4 regions of the Paenibacillus sp. P13VS genome follow, and region 1 is predicted to be linked to each of the others. Evidence: riboswitches for the same ligand, from Rfam matches in the RefSeq annotation. Region 1 holds a riboswitch; each other region holds the start of a gene.
What was found. Region 1 has a riboswitch for cyclic di-AMP ahead of GUA98_RS09115 (3D domain-containing protein). Riboswitches for the same ligand answer to the same signal wherever they lie in the genome.
Positions count from the first base shown of each region.

Region 1 (5,205 bases):
ATCTGTAGAGAACACCTCTTTGGTTGTGTCTGTAAACTTAAAACTTATATTATCGTAGGGCCTGTTCAAACTCTGTTCGAATCGTTTGCAGCAGCTCGGGCTTCGTTAGCACATCATAAGCTGTTGCGGCAATTGCTTTTGCACCCAAGATCATACCATCGAGTGCCCGCTCCTGTAATGCCAGATCGCGGAATTCGATGGAGTGCAGGGTGTGAACCTCATCAACGACACGAATGTAAGGATGAATTGCAGGACAGCGTAAGGATACGTTACCGATGTCCATGGAGCCATGATCATCTCCGCTAACGATCTCGTCTTGTGGAATACCGAGTTCCATGAGGTTTTCACTGAACGCTGCAGATAAAGATTCATTGGTTAACATCTCATCATACGACGTTTCGTAATTCGAAGTCACAAGACGACAGCCTGTTTGGAGTGCGGAACCTTCTGCAATCTGAATGACACGCTGCGTTAGTATGTTAAGCTCTTTTCTGGTTGCGGCACGTACGTAGAATTGGGCTGAAGCATAGTCGGGGATGATGTTGGCAGCCTGACCACCGCTATTAATAACACCATGGATACGGACAGTGCTTCTCACTTGCTGGCGGAATGCATTAATGCCGTTAAAGGTTTGAATAACGGCATCGAGAGCATTGATCCCTTCATGCGGACTGGCCGCGGCGTGAGAGGATTTGCCGTGGAATTCGAATTGCACAGCATCAATGGCCAGAGAGCTGCCCGATTTCTCATAAGCATAGTAAGGATGGGCCATCAGTGCGACATCACAATTATCAAACAGACCTGCTTCAGCCATTGGAACTTTGGCGCCACGAGTTTCCTCGGCAGGTGTGCCGAATACTTTCAACGTTCCTCCAACTTCATCCAGAATGGACTTTAGACCGACTGCAGCGCCCAGGCTCATCATACAGATCAGATGATGGCCGCAAGCGTGACCAATCTCGGGAAGTGCATCGTATTCGCATAACAGCGCTATGGTTGGACCTTTTTTGGCAGCAGCGTAGGTGCCGATAAAAGCCGTATCCAGTCCAAGTACGGGAGCTTCTACTTCGAAACCGTGAAATAACAGTTCTTCCTTTAGGCGGGCAGAAGCAAGGTATTCCTCGTTCCCGAGTTCGGGATTGGCACCAATGTATGATGAAATCTCCTTAAAACGGGAAGCATATTGATCAATAACCGACAAAATTTGTGATTTGGTATGTGTCATCGTGAACTCCTTCGTGCAAAATGAAAATAATTTAGTCATTATATCATGTTTGCTTGGTTTTTTCAGAAACAAGTCAAGATTTGTAAGTTGAAAACTCATTGCATAATCATGCATTGTACTTTATAATGACTCAGGCATCAACATGAGGAAGAACATAATGTATTGTAAGGGGAGAACAGGGTTGAAATTGATTAGTCGTTACACCATGATGCTGTTGACCTTTGTCGTTTTATTGACGGCTGCCGTTCCTTCGGCGCTGGCAAGTGGAACTACGGGCACTTCAGACAGTAAAAAATTGGTTCTTGGCACGAGTGCCGACTTTGCACCATATGAATTCCATAAAGTGATTAATGGCAAGGATGAAATTGTCGGATTTGATATTGCCATTGCCAAAGAGATTGCTGCCGATCTGGGCGTAGAACTTGTCATAGAAGATATGGGTTTTGACGGCCTGCTGCCTGCGTTGCAGAGTGGACGCGTGGATATCGTTATTTCAGGCATGACACCGACAGAGGACCGCAAAAAAAGTATCGACTTCTCGGATACCTACTATAAATCGAAACAAGTCATCATGGTTCGCAATGAGGATAAAGACAAATACCCAACCATGGCTGAACTGGAAAATGAAAAAATCGGAGCACAGAAAGGTTCGATTCAGGAAACGATCGGACAGAAGATTCCTGGAGTCAAGCTGACGTCTCTTGATAAAATCTCGGACATTGTGCTTCAACTTCAGACGAAACGGATCAACGCTGCAATCGTTGAAGATACGGTTGCCGCAGGCTACCTGGACGATATGATTGGACTTGCTCCTGCAGTTCCGGACGAAGAGCAGGTAGCAGCAGCGATCGGGATTCGCAAAGGCAATACGGAGTTGCTTAATGCCGTTAATGGTACGCTTGAACGATTGAAGAGTGAGAATAAAATTGATCAAATGGTAACGGAAGCCAGTCAATTGATGGCAGACCGTGAGGTCGAATCGCCAAATATTTTTGAAGTATTCTGGCAGTACAAAAGCTTCTATGCTACGGGCGTGGGTTATACCCTCTTATTGTCTGCACTTGGTGTAATCTTCGGGGTAATCATCGGTTTGATCATTTGCCTGTTCCGAATGCATGATACAGCAATTTTGCGGTGGATTGGTACGGCTTATGTAGAAGTCATTCGTGGTACGCCGATGCTGGTTCAATTGATGATTATTTATTATGGTCTTGCCTTGACATTTGGTATTACGTTCTCGCCTCTTCAGGCGGGTATCTTAACTCTTTCCATCAATAGTGGTGCTTACCTTGCAGAGATCTTCCGTGCAGGGATTCAAGGAGTTGACCGCGGTCAACTGGAAGCAGCCCGTTCGCTTGGGATGGGTAGAGCCGCGGCCATGAGATTTATTATTTTGCCACAGGCCTTCAAAGCTGTGCTGCCTGCTATCGGTAATGAATTCGTAACGATCATCAAGGAATCTTCCATTATCTCGGTCATTGGTATGGTTGATATCATGTATCAGGCAAGTGTAGTCAAAAACATTACGTACCAAGGAATGAATCCGTTCCTTATTGCAGCAGCCATATACTTTGTATTGACATTTATTTTGTCCAAGCTGCTGGGTCGACTGGAAAGGAAGTTGAGTGCAAGTGATAGACGTTAGACAATTACACAAATCCTACGACAAAAACGAAGTACTAAAAGGCATAGATGTCTCAATTGGCAAGGGCGAGGTCGTTGTTGTGATTGGTCCTTCAGGATCAGGCAAAAGTACCTTCCTGCGCTGTCTCAACCTGTTGGAGCAGCCTACTTCAGGTGAGATTAATTTCGAAGGCGTATCGATCACGGATCCCAAACACAACATTAATGCAACGCGGGAGAAAATGGGGATGGTGTTCCAGCACTTTAATCTGTTTCCGCATAAAACTGTGGAGCAAAACATTACCATTGCCCCGATTAAAGTCAAAAAGCAGTCTGCACAGGAAGCCAAGCAGATTGCCGCAGACTTGCTCAAAACCGTGGGGCTGTTGGATAAAAAAGATGCTTATCCGAGTCAGCTGTCTGGTGGACAGAAGCAGCGGATTGCTATTGCCAGAGCGCTTGCGATGCAGCCGCATGTGATGCTGTTTGACGAGCCGACATCTGCACTTGACCCTGAAATGGTTGGTGAAGTGCTCGACGTTATGAAACGCCTGGCTGAAGGCGGCATGACGATGGTTATCGTTACCCACGAGATGGGCTTCGCCCGTGAAGTCGGTGATCGCATCATCTTTATGGATGGCGGTGTCATTGTGGAAGAGGGGACACCAGATGAAGTATTTGGTCAGCCTAAGCATCCACGTACGCGTGACTTCCTCGGTAAAGTCTTGTCATAGCCTTTGAGCATGATCCAGTCAGTGAACCGCATTAATTAAAACGAACAAACAACGAAATCAAACAACCTTGCTCACGTCACGTTTGCAGGGTTGTTTTTTGTGCAGGATAAGTATCCAGTGTCGTAAAAGTAACGTTTCTGTCATCGTTCCATAGCTGCTTGATCGCTTTTTAATAAGAAAAATCCTTATTTCTAAGCAGCATTATGTGTTGTTTAAAACAGTTGGTAACATTTACTACGGTCCCTGGTTACAAAATTGTGATATATTGTTCCTGCCGAAACTTCCTGAGGAGGAAGTGTGGAGGATGTAACGATGCAGACCGTGGAGGGGAAGATTGATACGCACGCTGCTTGGGGTGAATTAGGGGTACATAACGCAAGACGAATGTAACAGAGACCTATAGGGTGGTTTCCTCCATCCGAATCCGACAACTAACTTCGCAGGCACAATGAGGGAGGAAGACCATGATTAAGAAGAGAACTATAGCCAAAACAGCAGCAGCCCTGCTGACAGCAGCAATGCTCATTCAGGCCGTTCCAGCTCACGCTGATTCTGTTCACGTGGCCAAAGAAGGGGATACCTTCTATACCTTATCGAAACAATATGGAGTTGGACTGAACACACTGGTAAAAGCAAACAGTGATATTTCGCCTTACAACATTTATGGTGGTTTGAAAATTACGATTCCTGGAAAAGCAAACACGGCCTCGGCTGCTCCAGCAGCGAAGAGCTCTACGGGTGCAAAGACGATTACGACCGCTAGCCTTGATGTGAATGCTGACGATAAAGTCGTTCAAGCCTGGGGCAAAACATTTGATTACAGTAAGTCCATTGATGTGAAAGCAACAGCGTACTCTGCAGCCGCTTCCGAAAATGGTGGATGGGGTGCTGTTGATTACTTCGGCAATCCACTTGAACTCGGCACGATTGCCGTAGATCCTAGTGTGATTCCACTGGGTACAAAGGTTCTTGTTACAGGTCACTCCCATCCGGGGCTGCCTAAGCAGGCATTTGTGGCTACTGCCCGGGATATCGGCGGGGCGATCAAAGGAAAACGAATTGATATTTTCATTCCTGGGAGCCAGAAGTCAGTGAGTACATTCGGTTTTCAGGACGTTGAACTTTATATTTTGAAATAAGTATCAGTGCCAACAAAAGGGTGCCTTTAGTCACGACTAACGTGAAATAAGGGTACCCTTTGTCTTTATTATAACGCGCAAAATGGTTAATTCATAAGGTGTGTGTTTCGTCTAACCAAGCCGAGTATTATTTGCTTTTTGGCAATTGCAGCATTTCGTCCAAAGTCACCAGATTGAACCCCCTGCATCGCAGTTCATCTATAATCTCCGGAAGTGCTCCAATGGTACCGGACAGATTGGAGCCCACGCCTCCGCCCGCATGCTGAAGAATGATGGAGCCTGGCTTGACTGCAGATAAAACATTCTGCTTCACTTGCTCTTTGCTGAGGCCTTTCCAATCCAGCGAATCCACATTCCAGTTGACGATGCTGTATTGCTGTCTTGCGGCCCATTGCAGCTGTTTCTCATTAATGTCCCCGTATGGAGGACGAATCATTTTAGGTGTATACCCGGTCAGTTTATGAATAATGTCACCGGTATGTAG
Region 1 is NZ_WYEV01000003.1:965,182-970,386, reverse strand. It holds gene GUA98_RS09130 (M20 family metallopeptidase) at 50-1,225, opposite strand; gene GUA98_RS09125 (ABC transporter substrate-binding protein/permease) at 1,431-2,870, shown strand; gene GUA98_RS09120 (amino acid ABC transporter ATP-binding protein) at 2,857-3,582, shown strand; cyclic di-AMP (ydaO/yuaA leader) riboswitch at 3,845-4,044, shown strand; gene GUA98_RS09115 (3D domain-containing protein) at 4,047-4,721, shown strand; gene GUA98_RS09110 (polysaccharide deacetylase family protein) at 4,849-5,205, opposite strand, start outside.

Region 2 (5,205 bases), on a different contig from region 1:
GTGCGGAACTCAAAGGTCGAGGGCATGACTATGTTTTACATATTATCGGGGATGGACCGATTCGACCTGATTTGGAAGAGTTGGCTCAGCGTTTGGGTATCTATAACGAGACTATTTTTTATGGATACACCCTGCATCCGGAAGAGTTCATGCCATTTTTCGATATATTTGTACTTCCTTCCAGGGCAGAGGCGTTTGGTTCCGTGTTTGCCGAGGCAGCACTGAGTTGTCTTGCACTTATAGGTACGGATGTGGGTGGAATTCCTGAACAGATTGAGAACGGCAGCAACGGGCTGCTTGTTCCCCCTGAGGATCCTTCGGCACTTGCTGAGGCGTTGGAGAAAGTTATGGTTGATCCCTCGTATCGTTACGAACTTGCACGCTCGGCGTGTGAGAAGGCCAAAACGCACTATTCTTTGGGCAGATCGGTTAATGAACTGAAAAAGCTGTACCTGCAATATGCGAGCAAAGCCTAGATTCATTCCTGAAAATAAAATAAACAGAAGAAGCCGCTGGAAACAGCGGCTTTTTGATTGCGAGAATATGGTTTTGAAATGTAATACATGTTGGAACGCAGTATAATTTACAGGTTTTTATGTCTCGTACGAAAGCTTCCCCAACGGTCGATTACCAATCTGCCGGCCCAGACTAGGGCAAGGGTGCCGAAGATTGGATAGAGAATGGATAGGAGAGAACTGAATCCAAACTGGCTGAGTGAGTAGCACAGCATCATAATGGTTAATGTAATTAATCTAGGGGGCACTTGTAAGTGCTGACCAAGCTGAAGAGTCATACCATAGATGTCTGCGACGAATGTTGTGAATATTTCCATGAAGATCAAAGTTACATACACGGATTGAACAGCCCATCCAAGTTGGAAGGCGATGCTCCCCATCGGAATTTCGAACTGCATGATCCCTGGCATCTGGGCTGACATGGCGAAATGGGCGGCTAACAGCATGAAGCCTACACCGATTCCGCCGAGTACACCGCCCCATTTCAGGACATTACGATCACGGATCTGATTGCCTACCGGCACCAGAACAGCTTGGGCCAGTACCAGATTGAAGGAGGAATACAATAGTGGAGACAGCCACACCTTTATAGGATTGGTATCTGTAGTCAGCGTAACGAACCGTAAGGCACCGGGATGGTGTATGGTGCTTGTAATCATGAGGATGGACAACAGGAGCATCATCGGCACCACAATGCTATTCATTTGCAATATGGCTTTGATGCCTCGTCCAAGAAGCAGGTACGTTCCCACTATCGTAATAATCAAACCAGTCTGGTAATGCAGTCCAAGATGCTCCACGAAGACAGAGCCTGCTCCGGCGAGCATTACACTGTTTACACCAATAAGTATCAGAAGCGTTATCCAGGTAATCCACTTTCCAGCCTTATGGCCAAATAGGTGCTTGTTCAGGTCCTCGTAAGAGCGGGAGCCGGTATCATGGGCGATGAGCATCATTTTGGTGCCCAGCCAGACAAATAGTATGGTCGATAAGCCAATGGTGATGGTGGCCCATTTGCCATACTGGGTAAAAAACTGCAGTATTTCCTGCCCTGTCGCGAAGCCTGCTCCTACAACCGTTCCGATGTATGTAAATGCGATCTGCAGCACCCGGAATGCCTGTTTCATGCGTTTCCCCTCTCAGGCCCCATAATAGTTTGGACATGCGGGTACCATGGTACAAGGTATGCTTGACCCTGGTAACTCATGACAATTGTAAGAAGCTTTCGTTCTCAGAATCGGTCAATGATGGAGGAAAGCCGATTTCGCTTGAACTGACAGCCTCATCTATGATACTTTTACCTCATAGGATAGGCTTGGGAGGTCGAATGATGGAAGTATTAAAACAACGAATATTACAAGAAGGCGTAGTCATCTCGGATCAGGTGCTGAAGCTGGACGGATTATTGAATCACCAGATTGATCCTGCACTGACAATGGAGATGGGCCGCGAGTTTGCCGCTCGCTTTCGTGAAAGTGGAGTGACACGGGTCATAACGGTGGAGTCTTCAGGGATCCCGGTTGCTTTTGCCGCAGCACATGAACTTGGGGTGCCGCTCGTATTTGCCCGTCGAAAAAAGACACTTCTGGCAGATCCCGATGCCTACTGTGAACGTGTACCTTCCTTTACCAAAGGGATCGTAACCGATATTATGGTATCCCGCGAATATATTCATGAGAATGACCGTATTTTGTTTATAGACGATATTATCGCCAACGGAGATGCAGCTCGCGGTGTCATTAAGATCATTGAACGTTCAGGGGCGGAGCTCGTCGGATTCGGTGTCGTGGTCGAGAAATGTTTTCAGGCCGGTGCACGTACGATCCGTGAGCAGGGCATTCCGGTGGAAGCCTTGGTGCGCATTCGTTCACTGAATGATGGAACCGTGCAATTCGACGATAACCAAATGTGACAGTTTAAAGGAAAAAGCCTATTTTTTGAACAATGCCTTTGCATGACCGCGAATTTCATTTATAATGGGGTTATGTTAGGGAGAGGAGGCAACACCATGGGGAACCAACCGGCATCAGAACAATTTTTTATTGAAAAGCTGGCGGAGTCGAAAGTTCATTTTGAACGTGCCCTGGATTGTAAACATACGGAATTTGATGACCTTTATCCCTATATGATTGAACATCCTCAATTTTTCTGGTACAAACGCTATGTTGCCTGGTCAGAGTTGCTGACCATTGTAGGCTTGTGTGAAGAGTTGTCCTTCGCTTGGAAAGAACAATTTACACCACATCAAGTGGAGTACCTTGAAGAACGTGTGATGTCCGCCAAAGTGCTTGATTTTTGGTTCGAGAAGAACGACAGCAAAGAGCACGCGCAGCGGTAACTTTCAGTCGGGATATTTTTCGAATGACATAACAGTCCAATACAGTCACGTGAGACCTAAATGACTCTTCATTTAGGTCTCTTTTTGTAAATTATTTTGAAACATAGGAGCCATAGACATGATTAGTGATGCAGAATTAGATGCACTGCGCTTATCGGGTGAAAAAGTAAGAGTGGTACGGGATGGTCTGGAGTCCAACGATGTAACAGGGATTGTCGTTGCTTGGGATGGGGAACAGGTGCTTATCCGTCGCCAGAACAGACGTGTGGTCAAGCTGGACCGCAGTTATCGCTATCAGCTCTTTAGTGAACCACGCCAAAGTCCGGCTGAATGAATAGAGCCGCTCTGGAGTCGGAATGCATGGAATTACCATGGATGGTTTGGCATAATTCCGCCACTCGGGAGAGAAGATAGATACAGCGAGAATTCGTAAACTTATCAGCCGAGAGGATGTGCGGGTAGCCATGACATTGATGAATGATAAGGTACATGCCTACAAGGATCAGATTGGAGAATTAAGCGATGTGTTGCCTGGCGTAGTCAAAGCGTATCACGATTTTACAGGTGAATGCTTTCAGTCAGGTGCCATCGACGCCAAAACCAAGCAGCGGATTGCCCTCGGCATCGGATTGTTTGCCAATAACGAAGTATGTACGTTTTACCACGTAGAAGAGGCCCGTGCGAAGGGCGCAACCGATCAGGAGATTATGGAGACGGTTGCGGTAGCTGGAGCGGTAGGCGGCGGTCACGCGCTGTCTCAAGGCGCAATGCGTGTGCAAAAAGCGTTGCACTAAGGTTTTTCCTGCAAGTGAGTCTGAATAACCAGACAGCAAAACAGGCTCTGGATCATTCCAGAGCCTGTTTCTTGTGCAACTTATATTTTTCCAAGCATCTTGTTATACATAAATTGTCCGGTCACCCGGCGCGCTGTTACATAGCGGTCACTGAAGTATGGATTCGACATTTTGGTGATGCTGACACCTTTACTGCTGGAAGCATGAGCGAATTGCCCGCCTCCGATGTATACGCCTGTATGCGAAATGCCGCTGCCTGAAGTGTTGAAGAATACCAGATCACCTGTGCGGATATTGGCTTTGGATACCGGAGTACCCGCCTTGGCTTGCTGCTGTGAAGTACGTGGCAATTCAATGCTATATTTTTGGAAAATATATCTCATAAATCCAGAGCAATCAAACCCGGCCAGCGTCGTGCCGCCCCACTTGTAAGGTATTCCAGTCATGTTGTTAACGACGGTGTTGATACTGCTCGCCTCAGTGCTTGCTGCACCAGATGTAAATAGAACGGCTGCGCCAAAAATAGAAATGATCAGTTTTTTCAAAATCAATGTTCTCCCTTCGATGCCTACGGAGTTAGCTAAGGGTTCGGTAGAAGGTTCCCTATATTTCCTATGTATAAGAATAATTCACCCAAAATGGTTCCCCCGTTTTCAAACATGAAACTCGGCAAATGAATAATTAATATTTTGTAACCTTTTGAAACTATATTGCATAAATGCGTAATTGTCAAACCTTTCTTCCTTCTGCAATGTTAACGGAATTCAAGACTTTTTGTGGAAAGTAGTAGTTCTCCATGTTTATTTATGATGACAAAAACGTAATTTGTGTTTCATCAGCGCAAAAATTGGACAAATAAGTAAATTGGAGTAGTAGAAGAGAGCGTGATTCATTTTTAGCAGGGAAAGTCAGTTCTCAAGTAGATTTTATACCTTTTAGTCATCTTAGTTTTATACTAAATCATTTAAGTGTTGACACACGGAATTTCACATGATATATTATTTCTTGTCGCCGCGATAGATTATCTCGGAGATATGCCATATGCGGTCGTGGCGGAATTGGCAGACGCGCACGGTTCAGGTCCGTGTGGGCTAACCCCCCGTGGAGGTTCGAGTCCTCTCGACCGCATCATAAGAAGAAAAGGTTTCTCGTTAGGCTAACGCCTGCGGGAGACCTTTTTTTATGTCTTTTTACTTGACCATAAGACCATAACTACGATACACACATCGTTACTTAAACAACGTCCTCCGAATCGATCTGATGGCAGCAGTTTACTTGCAAAATCTCCGGTGTAAGGGGGAGAAATGCCTGTTCTATGGCTGTGGTACCCCCGCTTTCATGGTGAAATGTACGCAAAATTCCGAATTGTACCTACCCTGAGCATAATACATCCACTATTCTTTTCACGTAAGGTAAGCGCTATCATTATGGATTTGAATTCACTATTTCAGAGGGGGTAGGGATGATTTGAAGCGAATGGGTAAACGGATGGCGATGGTTTTTCTGGTGTTCATCTTTGCGGCAGTTCAGTTTGGATTTACAGGGACTAAAGGTCGTG
Region 2 is NZ_WYEV01000002.1:433,926-439,130, reverse strand. It holds gene GUA98_RS03025 (glycosyltransferase family 4 protein) at 1-476, shown strand, start outside; gene GUA98_RS03020 (hypothetical protein) at 584-1,642, opposite strand; gene GUA98_RS03015 (xanthine phosphoribosyltransferase) at 1,846-2,427, shown strand; gene GUA98_RS03010 (hypothetical protein) at 2,524-2,853, shown strand; gene GUA98_RS03005 (hypothetical protein) at 2,972-3,187, shown strand; gene GUA98_RS03000 (carboxymuconolactone decarboxylase family protein) at 3,318-3,647, shown strand; gene GUA98_RS02995 (C40 family peptidase) at 3,728-4,192, opposite strand; cyclic di-AMP (ydaO/yuaA leader) riboswitch at 4,198-4,329, opposite strand; tRNA gene GUA98_RS02990 (tRNA-Leu) at 4,691-4,775, shown strand; gene GUA98_RS02985 (X2-like carbohydrate binding domain-containing protein) at 5,124-5,205, shown strand, end outside.
Region 2: linked by a shared signal. The riboswitch ahead of GUA98_RS02995 (C40 family peptidase) and the one ahead of GUA98_RS09115 (3D domain-containing protein) in region 1 are both predicted to bind cyclic di-AMP.

Region 3 (5,205 bases), on a different contig from region 1:
CGGTGGATTGTCCGCAAGTTCGTATTTTCCAACTACATGAAAGGGATTGCATTCGTGGATGAGGTCGCGGCGATCTCGGAAGCATTTAATCATCATCCTTTTATTACGATTGATTATACAACGGTTACGCTGCGTCTCACGTCGTGGGATGAGGGTGGAATTACATCTGTAGATATTAAGGAAGCAGAGCAGTTTAACGAAACGTTTGAGAAAATGAGGACGACATAGCCGGGATCGGTTATCGTTGTGCTGCCAAGAAATGAGGAAGCATACATGTCAGACATGAATCAGAATAAGCCTCTGATCGCGGTTGTAGGCAGTCTCAATATGGACCTCGTGGTGAAGACCGATATCATCCCGGAAGAGGGAGAAACGGTAAGCGGTGAGGAGCTTCACTATCTGGCGGGAGGCAAAGGGGCTAACCAAGCCGTTGCTACTGCACGTCTGGGTGGACAGACTACGATGATTGGAGCAGTGGGTTCAGACGGTTTTGGGGAACGCTTGCTGCACAGTCTGACGGATAGTGGGGCAGATGCCTCGCAGGTTCGTGTATTGGAAGACACTGTAACAGGTACAGCATCGATCTGGCTCTCCAAGGGAGACAACCGGATTATCGTTATTCCTGGAGCGAATGGACAAGTGGTGCCGGAGATGCTGGAAGAGGCGGATACGGTAAAAAGCCTGACTGCAGCCGCAGCGGTGCTGCTGCAGCTTGAGATCCCGCTGCCAGCGGTCACCCGCGCCGCCGAACTGGCGGCAGAAGGCAGCGCACTGGTGGTGCTCAACCCGGCTCCAGCGGTGCCGGGTCTGCCCCAGGAGCTCCTGCGGTGCGTCGACGTGGTCACGCCGAACCGCAGCGAGCTTGCCGTGCTTACCGGCCGGGATGATCTCCGGCCGGAAGACGTGGATGCGGCGGTCGCAGAGCTCGCCGCATCGCTCGGGGCCGCTGTCGTCACGACGCTCGGCCCCGAGGGGGCTGTGTACGCGGCAGCGCCAGGCGGCCGCGTACAGGCAGGGCGTGCCGGCGCTTGCCGTGCGCCGGGCTACGCCGTAAGCGCCGTCGATACGACCGGCGCTGGCGATTGTTTCAACGGCGCGCTGGCGGTAGCTCTCGCGCGCGGGGAAACACTGGACGCGGCAGTAGGCTATGCCATGGGAGCGGCCGCGTTATCCGTAACGAAGCTCGGCGCCCAGTCGGGGATGCCGTATGCACGTGAAGTGGAAGCCTTTTTGGCAGAACACGCAGCCAGAGGCTGAACGATATGACGAAGAGGCCCGTACCATTCCGTAAGGAAAGGCAGGGGCCTCTTTGCTGTGTATCTCATTTCCTTATTTCTTCTCAGCCAGCCACATCGCGATATTGGCAATTTCCTCGTCCTTCAGTTTGTCCTTGAAGGAAGGCATGCCGCCGCCTTTACCTTTGACAATGGTAGAGTAGATCTTCTCCACATCATCCTTGCTGCCGATGTTTGCTAGTGCAGGTCCTACGCCACCTTGAAGCTGGTCCCCGTGACACGTGATACAATTGGTTTTGACCAGTGCTTCAGCCTGTCCGGCATCCATTGCCACTTCAGGCATGGTTGGTTTCGCTTCTTCAGCCACTTCCTCTTTCCCTGGAAGCGTAAACATTAATACAATAGCCAATGCGCATGCTGCAAAAAATACCCCGCTCATGATCCATTTGTGCATCCGTTATGTCCCCTCCAGAATGAAAGATCATCTAAACTGAAACTGTCCATATCATTATAACGGAACCTGTTAAGACATCATAGCATTTTGTGGTAATTTTTTGAACTAATCACATAAACGGGCATGAATTTCTTTGGCTTACGCGGTTTAAGGGTTAGTTTAAGATTAGCGGGGTCCTTCATAGACCATGCAATAAAAAGGCATCAAACCGCTTGGTGTCTGTCGTTCATACGTATCCTGGGTGACAAATCCAGCCTTGTGATAAACCCGGATAGCCCGCGTATTCCAGGTGAGCACTTCGAGATCGATCTCATGACTAGGGTTCCGCCGAATGGCTTCCTTCACGATCGCAGAGACGAAGGCAGTACCGTGACCTTGTCCACACTGTTCAGGGTGCATGCCAAGCCCAATTCGCGTCACGCCTTCAAGAGGAAAGAATTGAACGAATCCGCAAAGCTGATCCTGCTCTCCGAGTACAACTGCATATTGCTCTTTTCGAAGCTGCTCATCGCCGAATTCAACCTCCAGCGCCTTCATCTGTTCCCAGGGCAGCCAGGTATAGATGTTATAGGGTGGTTCATATGTCCAGCTGCAGATCATTGCTGCATGTTCTTCCAGCATCGGCACAACGTGAAACGTTACAGAAGCTTCATCCACACCACTGCACGCTCCTTTCATTGTGAACAAGCTACTTCTAGTCATACGCTAATTGTTGATAACATATGTCATTTCGTATTTAATCCTGATTTTACTCTACAAAAGAGGAGGGCATTTGGCAAGGTTTTGCTCCCTTGAAAAAAAGTGAAACAAAAGTTCCTGGAATTTCGTTTATATTACAGTAGGATGGGTAAAAACATCATAAGGGCACGGACGAAGATGCACAAAAAAACCGCCGGATACATTCCTGCGGAGAATGTACCGGGCGGTTGATTTATGCTTCGTTACAGTATGATGTTGCTCAGCTTGTCCCTAGTCGAGGGCCAGTGACTCATATGCGTCCGTGCTCATAATCCGTTTAGCGCCAACATAGCGGTTGGCCCAGTAGTTCTCACTCAAAGAACTAATCGTAACTCCTTTGGAAGACGAGGAGTGTGCAAACTTACCTTCACCCACGAAAATCCCTACGTGTGAAACCCCTTTACCCGTTGTATTGAAGAATACCAGATCGCCTGGTCTCATTTCCATGCGGGATACCGAGTCACCCATGTCGAATTGGGAACTGGATTGACGAGCCAAATCGATGCCCAGCTTTTCGAATACATACCGTGTGAATCCAGAGCAGTCAAAGCCGTTAAGCGTTGTTCCACCACTTTTGTATGTAGTTCCCATTGCTGAATCAATTACTTTATCCATTTTTGAATCTGCGAATGCGCTGCCTGCTCCAAGTGATAGTGCGAATGTTAAGCTGAGGACAGCTGCTGTTAATTTCTTTTTGAACAAGAGATATACCCCTTCCAACGCCTGCGAGGTTAGCTTAAGGATTCGGTTGAAGGTCCCCTATGATCCCTCTGTAGCAAGATCAATTCACCCATAACTGGTTCCCCCGCTTCCCAGGTGCCAGGAATTTGGCTATGCTAGTTGTGCACCTGCGAAATCAAGAAATGACGATTTAATTTTAAGTAGTTACAATTCATGAGGTAAAGATTACAAAGTTGTTACTAAAAACTCACTGCGATTATTGTAACAGAGGAGTAAGCCTTTGGCAACGTTTAACAAGAAAATTAGCAAAAAAAACCTCGACCTTTGACGGGGAAAGGTCGGGGTTTGTTTTTGTAAAGCGTTAACATTGACATAAGTTTACATGGAGATGGTAACAATTTTTGCGCGGTTCATTACACTTTTTAACCTTTGGTGGACTTGGACTGCCACAGACGGAAATGAGCACATATCTTCCATATATCGAGCAAACATCTGGCGAGCGGATAGGTTTGTTGCAGGATGAGACCGATGAGACCTGTCAGGAACCACGACGCAGATGTGAAAGTACCGAAGATGAGCAGATGAATTCCTCCCAGAACCACTGCGATACCGATGAGAGGAAAGATATGACGCAAGGCGAGTAATAAACCCAAAAATGTACCTTTTACCCCGCCCTGATCCTCGGGAGCTGTAGCGCCAAACTGCATATATAACAAAGCATGATGTATGATCCATCCATATACGATCCATCCGGCTACATATGGAATGCCTGGCAGCAGCAATTGAAGCGAGTGGAATCCATCCAGAAAGATACTATACAGCTTGGGGATCAGCCAGTACGCAGGCAGCAGCAATAATAGCGTTTTAATGAAATGAAGCAGCATCATCGGTTTCCACAGTGCCTTGATCCCACGTACAAAAGGAACACGTTCTTCTGTATGATTGAAGTGTTGTAATGAATAGAGCAGCCCTGCCTGGATGAGAGGGGTAATCAGCATGCGGAGCAGGAGCATGGCCCCAAGTATCCATAAATAGCGATGCACCTCGGGATGGGTAGACAGATTGAGCTGGCTTTCCATTTTGAATAAAATGGTACTCAGCTCCCCGGCGTCAGGGTCCGGATAGCGCAGCAGCAAGGGGATGACTGCCGATTGCACCATTTTATAAATGAAGTAACCCCACACCAGCTGATAGAGAAATAAAAGTGCCACAATGAACATATGCTGACGGACGAGAAACCAGCCCTCACGTATTTTTGCTTTCACTGTCTCCACCTCACCATGACAGACCTCCGAATATAGCTTCAATAAGTTTGGTTACACTCATGCTCCAGCGGAACTTGGATGGTTCATCCAGACCGGCTTTCAAAAAGTTGTTCATATGACGGTTTTCCAGCACAACGGTATATAACGGATCGGTCATGGCCCAGGATACAGGCGAGCTGTACGTTAACTTGTACGTAATTCGACCGTTACTGCCATCCCATTCCTTGGCGACGATGTGTCCATCCTCAAAAACGATGCGTACGGGTACCTTCTCGTAGTCGCTGCCTTTCTTTACTAAGGTTACCGATGATTCGTACAACGTTTGACCATCTTTCTCAACAGGCTTGACCTGGATATTCTCCACGGCGAAGTCGGCCATTCCGTCCCCATATACGTATTGATTAAAATAATCAGACCAGGATTTACGGGTCACTTGCTCCACGACCTTTTGGAAATCGGCCGAAGTGGGATGTTTGAACCGATACTTTTTGACATAAGTTGAAAGAATGCGTTCCATCGTTTTGGTGCCTACTTGTTGTTCGATGCCCAGCAGCACAAGCTTGCCCCTTGTGTAAACATTGGCTGCGTAATGATTCTGGGAATCAAACTTCCAGGACTCCTGCGTGAGTGAGGCAGGCGAAGTAATTAAGCCGGATTGAACGGGCAGATTCGGAATAAGTCCGTATTCCTGCTCCATCAGTTTGTCTTCTGCGTAAGAGGTGAACCCCTCATCCAGCCAAGCTTCTTCAAATTCATTGCTGGCTACCATACCATAGAAGTACTGATGACCAATCTCGTGTACAACCGTGCGTTCCAGATCGTAGCCTGGTGT
Region 3 is NZ_WYEV01000021.1:16,094-21,298, forward strand. It holds gene GUA98_RS28290 (4a-hydroxytetrahydrobiopterin dehydratase) at 1-228, shown strand, start outside; gene rbsK (ribokinase) at 274-1,257, shown strand; gene GUA98_RS28300 (c-type cytochrome) at 1,330-1,689, opposite strand; gene GUA98_RS28305 (GNAT family N-acetyltransferase) at 1,855-2,367, opposite strand; gene GUA98_RS28310 (C40 family peptidase) at 2,659-3,129, opposite strand; cyclic di-AMP (ydaO/yuaA leader) riboswitch at 3,133-3,270, opposite strand; gene GUA98_RS28315 (hypothetical protein) at 3,531-4,373, opposite strand; gene GUA98_RS28320 (M1 family metallopeptidase) at 4,384-5,205, opposite strand, start outside.
Region 3: linked by a shared signal. The riboswitch ahead of GUA98_RS28310 (C40 family peptidase) and the one ahead of GUA98_RS09115 (3D domain-containing protein) in region 1 are both predicted to bind cyclic di-AMP.

Region 4 (5,205 bases), on a different contig from region 1:
AAGGATGTGCAGCATCGTGTTTTAAGACAACAGATCGGACTGGCTCGTGAACTCAATATGCCTATTGTCATTCATAATCGCGATGCTCATGAAGATATTGTCAGAATTTTGCGTGAAGAGAAAGCAGGAGAAGTCGGGGGTGTGATGCACTCTTTCTCAGGAAGCTGGGAAACGGCAAAACTCTGTCTGGATCTAGGGTTCCATCTATCCTTCGGTGGACCAATTACGTTCAAAAACGCCAAGCAGCCAAAAGAGGTACTGGCGAAGGTGCCAATGGACCGATTTTTCATTGAAACCGACTCCCCATATCTTACACCACATCCTTATCGTGGAAAACGAAACGAAACAGCGCATGTACGTCTGGTTGCAGAAGCAGCTGCGGAAATTAAAGGCATTTCGGTAGAGGAAATTGCTGCAATAACGACCAAAAATGCCATGGAACGATTTGGGATTCGTTAAAAAACGAAGCAAATGCGGTGAAAAAGAGAGGTAGACGGAGCGAATTTGCTTTTTGATCCAAATAAATGAAGAATATTACAATATTTTAACCAAATATTTAGAAAAACGTACTTGAACAACGCTTTACAACATGCATCGAAACAGGATATCATCTTTTCAGTGAATTGTTGTGAGGAAAATTGGACAGATGTTCGGGGGATGAACAAAGGGACACTTTCCGATGACACAACAATACTTTTCATGAACCGATCTCGCTGAGTCTCCGTTAACGGAGAGCGGGGGAACCAATAGGGCTTAAACATCAGTGTAAGTAGCTGATGCGCATCGTTCGCTGACCCAAAAGCAGCGGATGCACTTGCGAAGCACTATTTGATTTCTTCTTTGGGTCTCGGGGTGAATTCAAGGGCATCCGCCATGAGCGGGTGACCGGAGATAGGGCGGCTCTCTTTCGCCCGAACCCGACAGCTAACCTCGCAAGCGGAAAAAGAGAGGCAACCTCGTGCATGAATTTCCGATATTCAAAATCATTCGGAAGCCACGAAAGAGTTCCTCTTACACTCTTTCTTTGGCTTTTTTGTTTTTGAATAAAAGAAATAAGGTCATCATACGGTAAGAATTCAGGTGGTGACATCATGTTGCGAAGAGTGGTTCATGGTGCAGAACCGGTCATTGAGATATCGATCAGTTCTGTAGAAAATTTGGTATAGTCGCGTCAAAGACATCATGCATTAACTTTAGACGGCGAGGCTATGAAGGAGGACGGAGAAGTGGGCACATTCCAACCAGAAGAGACCCATGAGTCACGATCATCCAGTAAGTCTTACGCGTTGCGGTGGAAGCATGAGAACATGCGTCAAATGGCACTGATCGCTATTTTCTCAATCGCGCTTACAATCATGATCTTGTTAGTCGTTTACGGTCAAGCCGGGAAACAAATTTCGCTGGTTATTGATGGCAAAGCTCAAGCGGTAGAGACTCGTACAGGAATGCTTCAAGAAATGCTGGAGGAGCAATCAATCACAGTCAGCCCCCATGATGAGGTATCCATGCCTTTGAACGGGGCAATCGCAGATGGAGACCGCATCGTTATTGAGCGGGCCGTTCCAGTCAACATTACGGCAGACGGAGACACCAAGACTCTGTATACAACCGATTCATCGGTAGAAGATGCAATTCAGAAATCTGGAATTGAAGTTGCAAGTGAGGATAAGGTTTATCCTGCGCTCGCAACACCAATCAAGGCAGATATGAAAATTCGCGTAGTGCGTGTAACAAAGCGTACAGTGGAAGTGGAACAGCCGATTGCGTACAAAGTAATCAAAACGGCTGACCCTAGCTTGTACAAAGGTGACAATCGCGTCATCGTAAACGGCAAAGAAGGTACACTTGTACAGCATATCGAAAAGGTGTTCCAGGATGGAGAGTTAGTCTCCAAAAAGATGGTGGGCAAATCGGTATCGACCAACCGTGTCGATAAAGTTATTGCTGTCGGAACCAAAGCAAAACCTGTTGTGAAGAAGCCGGAGATTCAGACGGTATCGGCCCAAACCTCCACAGCAAAGAAAGAAACGACAACGAACTCGAAGAAAACCGCTGCATCAGGCAGCAAAGTGATTACCGTCTCAGGCACTTCTTTTAAATATTCCAAAGTACTTAAAAATGTATCGATGACCGCGTACTCTTCTGAGGAGCCTGGCATTGGTACAAAAACAGCTTCCGGTACCCGGGTAACTGAAGGACGGACCATTGCGGTCGATCCAAAAGTGATTCCGATCGGCTGGTGGGTGTATATTGAGGGCCTCGGCTTCCGTCGTGCGGAAGATACTGGCGGCGCCATTAAAGGCAACAAAATCGATGTGTATTATGACAGTGTAAAGCATGCCCTGAATTTCGGACGTAAGAAAGGCAAGACGGTATATGTGATCGGTCCGGTTAAGCCGGAAGCGAACTAAAATCGTTTTACTTTGAAATGGGAATGCTATAAAATAGTTGCATGAATGAATCATGCGGAATATGCGGCGGTGGAGTCTGAATAGGCTCGCCGCCGTTTGGCAGAGAAGAGGATATTCCTCTTCTTTTTGCGTTAGAAAGGAAGAAATGGAACATGATAAAAGAAGTCATTGTGGTAGAAGGACGCGACGATACCGTCGCCATCCGGCGGGCTGTTGAGGCAGACACCATAGAGACCGGCGGATCAGCCATTAACCAGCGAATCCTGAAGCGAATTGCACTGGCACAGGAAAGACGCGGTGTAATTGTTCTTACCGACCCGGATCATGCCGGTGAGCGCATTCGCAAAATCATTGCAAACAAGGTTCCAGGCTGCAAACATGCTTTTATTCCGGAAGCGGACGCAACCCGCAAAGGGGATATCGGGGTCGAGAATGCCTCACCTGAGGCAATCCGCCATGCGCTGGAGCGTGTGCATACCTCGTACGAGGGTGTACCGAGCCAGATCGATTGGGATGACTTGATTGCAGCAGGACTGATTGTGCACCCGCAGGCAGCTGCAAGGCGTATGGAGATGGGGAATCTGCTCGGCATAGGTTACTGCAACGGAAAGCAGTTCCACAAGCGGCTGGGTGTATTCCAAATTAGCCGGGAAGAGTTTTCTGCAGCATTATCGCAAATTGAACGTGAAGGATTGTGAGCGTATGAATGGCATGGATGAGACTTTGGAAATTGCAACACCCAAGCGAACGAAAGAGATAATTCAGAGACACGGTTTCTCCTTTAAAAAAAGTCTAGGTCAGAACTTTCTGATTGATCAAAATATATTGAACAAAATTGTAAATGCAGCAGATCTGGACGAGTCCAAGGGCGCACTCGAAATCGGCCCGGGGATTGGAGCACTTACGGAGAGACTGGCCCGAGCAGCCGGCCCTGTAACCGCGGTGGAAATCGATCAGCGTTTGTTACCGATCCTTGGAGAAGTAATGGAGCCTTATCCCAACGTTCGGATACAGCACGGCGATGTGCTGAAGCTGGACTTGGCAGAGCTTTTCCGCACAGACTTTGCTAGTGTGGGCAAGGTAAGTGTTGTAGCCAATCTGCCGTATTATGTGACGACTCCTATTATGATGAAACTGCTGGAAGAGAAACTGCCGGTAGACAGCATTGTTGTTATGATCCAGAAGGAAGTAGCAGAACGTATGGCAGCTGCACCCGGCTCGAAGGACTACGGAAGCTTGAGCATTGCTGTCCAATATTACAGTGTGCCTGAATTGGTTTGCATTGTGCCGCCAACCGTATTTATTCCGCAGCCCAATGTGGAATCAGCTGTCATCAAGCTCAAGGTTCGTGAGCAGCCCCCTGTCGAAGTGCCGAGTGAAGCGCACTTTTTCGAAGTGGTACAAGCCTCGTTTGCCCAGCGCAGAAAAACCATCTCGAACAATCTGAAAGCTCGCTTCTTCACCAAGGAGAATCGAGAGCAGGCGGATCAGTTACTGGAGCAGGCTGGCATTCAGCCGTCCAGACGGGGTGAGACACTTAGTCTGCAGGAATATGCGGCGCTAAGCACGGTAATGTGGGATGCAGGAATTCGTGCCGGCCTGTAAATAAATTCGGATGAACCAAACCGGGTCTTTGCCCATACGATGGGGTAGAGGTGATTATGTTGATGAATATCGGAGACTTGGTCGTTCGTAAGTCATACGGTGGAGATGTGACTTTTCGGGTGGAAGGCCTCCAGTTGGATAGCGCGGTCATTAAAGGGACCGAATTCCGGCTGCTTGCCGACTCCCCGGTGGACGATTTGATACAGGTTCCTTATGAACCGCAGAGTGCCAAGACCAGGCAGGCACATGTAAAAGCGCATCAGACACTCTCCAGGCTGCAGCAGAACCGGATTGAACAGGCGGAGCGCAACCGTGAAGGCCTGACGCTGGACTGGGCTGCACAGCGGGAGCCGGCTTATTTTGAAATGCCAGGCAAGGTGCTCCACTTGGATGGGGATCCAAATTACCTGAAGAAAAGTATGGCTCTCTATGAGCAGCTTCGTGTCCCGGCAGAGGGTCAATATGTCCATGAGTCAGCCATGGCTGATGCCCTGTATCGTCTTCTTCCCAAAGTTCAGCCTGACATTGTAGTCATTACGGGCCATGACGGAGTTCTGAAGACCCGTCAGCCTTACGACTTATACAGTCTCGGAAGTTACAAGAATTCGCAAAATTTTGTGGCAGCGATCCAGGTTGCAAGACAATATGAGCGCCATTTGGATGCACTAACGATCGTTGCAGGAGCATGTCAGTCCCATTTTGAGGCACTTCTGCGGGCAGGTGCGAACTTTGCCAGCTCACCAGGCCGAATTCTGATCCATGCCCTTGACCCTGTATATGTGGCCGCCAAGGCAGCCTTTACATCCGTTAGGGAAACGGTAAATATGAATGATATTCTGCATAACACGATTAGCGGCAGCCAGGGTGTAGGTGGTGTCGAAACACGCGGCAGTTACCGCGTTGGCCTCCCTGGTTTGAACGATTTATCTACACTTAAAGTTAACCCATCAGTCATCTGATATAGGTCAATTAAAGTCCCAATTTGGGGCTTTTTTCATTTGCAAAAAAATTCATTGACAGCAACTTTTCCATGCTGATATAATATTTAGTTTTGATTTGACATTGACTGTAAATTCAGGTATAATGGACAAGAAAAGAGGTGGTCGTCGACAATGGCTAAAAATACGCTGTTGGATATCAAACGCAATCTCGATGCTCATATAGGTCAAAAAATTATGTTGCGGGCTAA
Region 4 is NZ_WYEV01000019.1:14,556-19,760, forward strand. It holds gene GUA98_RS27545 (TatD family hydrolase) at 1-459, shown strand, start outside; cyclic di-AMP (ydaO/yuaA leader) riboswitch at 702-955, shown strand; gene GUA98_RS27550 (3D domain-containing protein) at 1,227-2,411, shown strand; gene rnmV (ribonuclease M5) at 2,564-3,109, shown strand; gene rsmA (16S rRNA (adenine(1518)-N(6)/adenine(1519)-N(6))-dimethyltransferase RsmA) at 3,123-4,016, shown strand; gene yabG (sporulation peptidase YabG) at 4,079-4,975, shown strand; gene veg (biofilm formation stimulator Veg) at 5,129-5,205, shown strand, end outside.
Region 4: linked by a shared signal. The riboswitch ahead of GUA98_RS27550 (3D domain-containing protein) and the one ahead of GUA98_RS09115 (3D domain-containing protein) in region 1 are both predicted to bind cyclic di-AMP.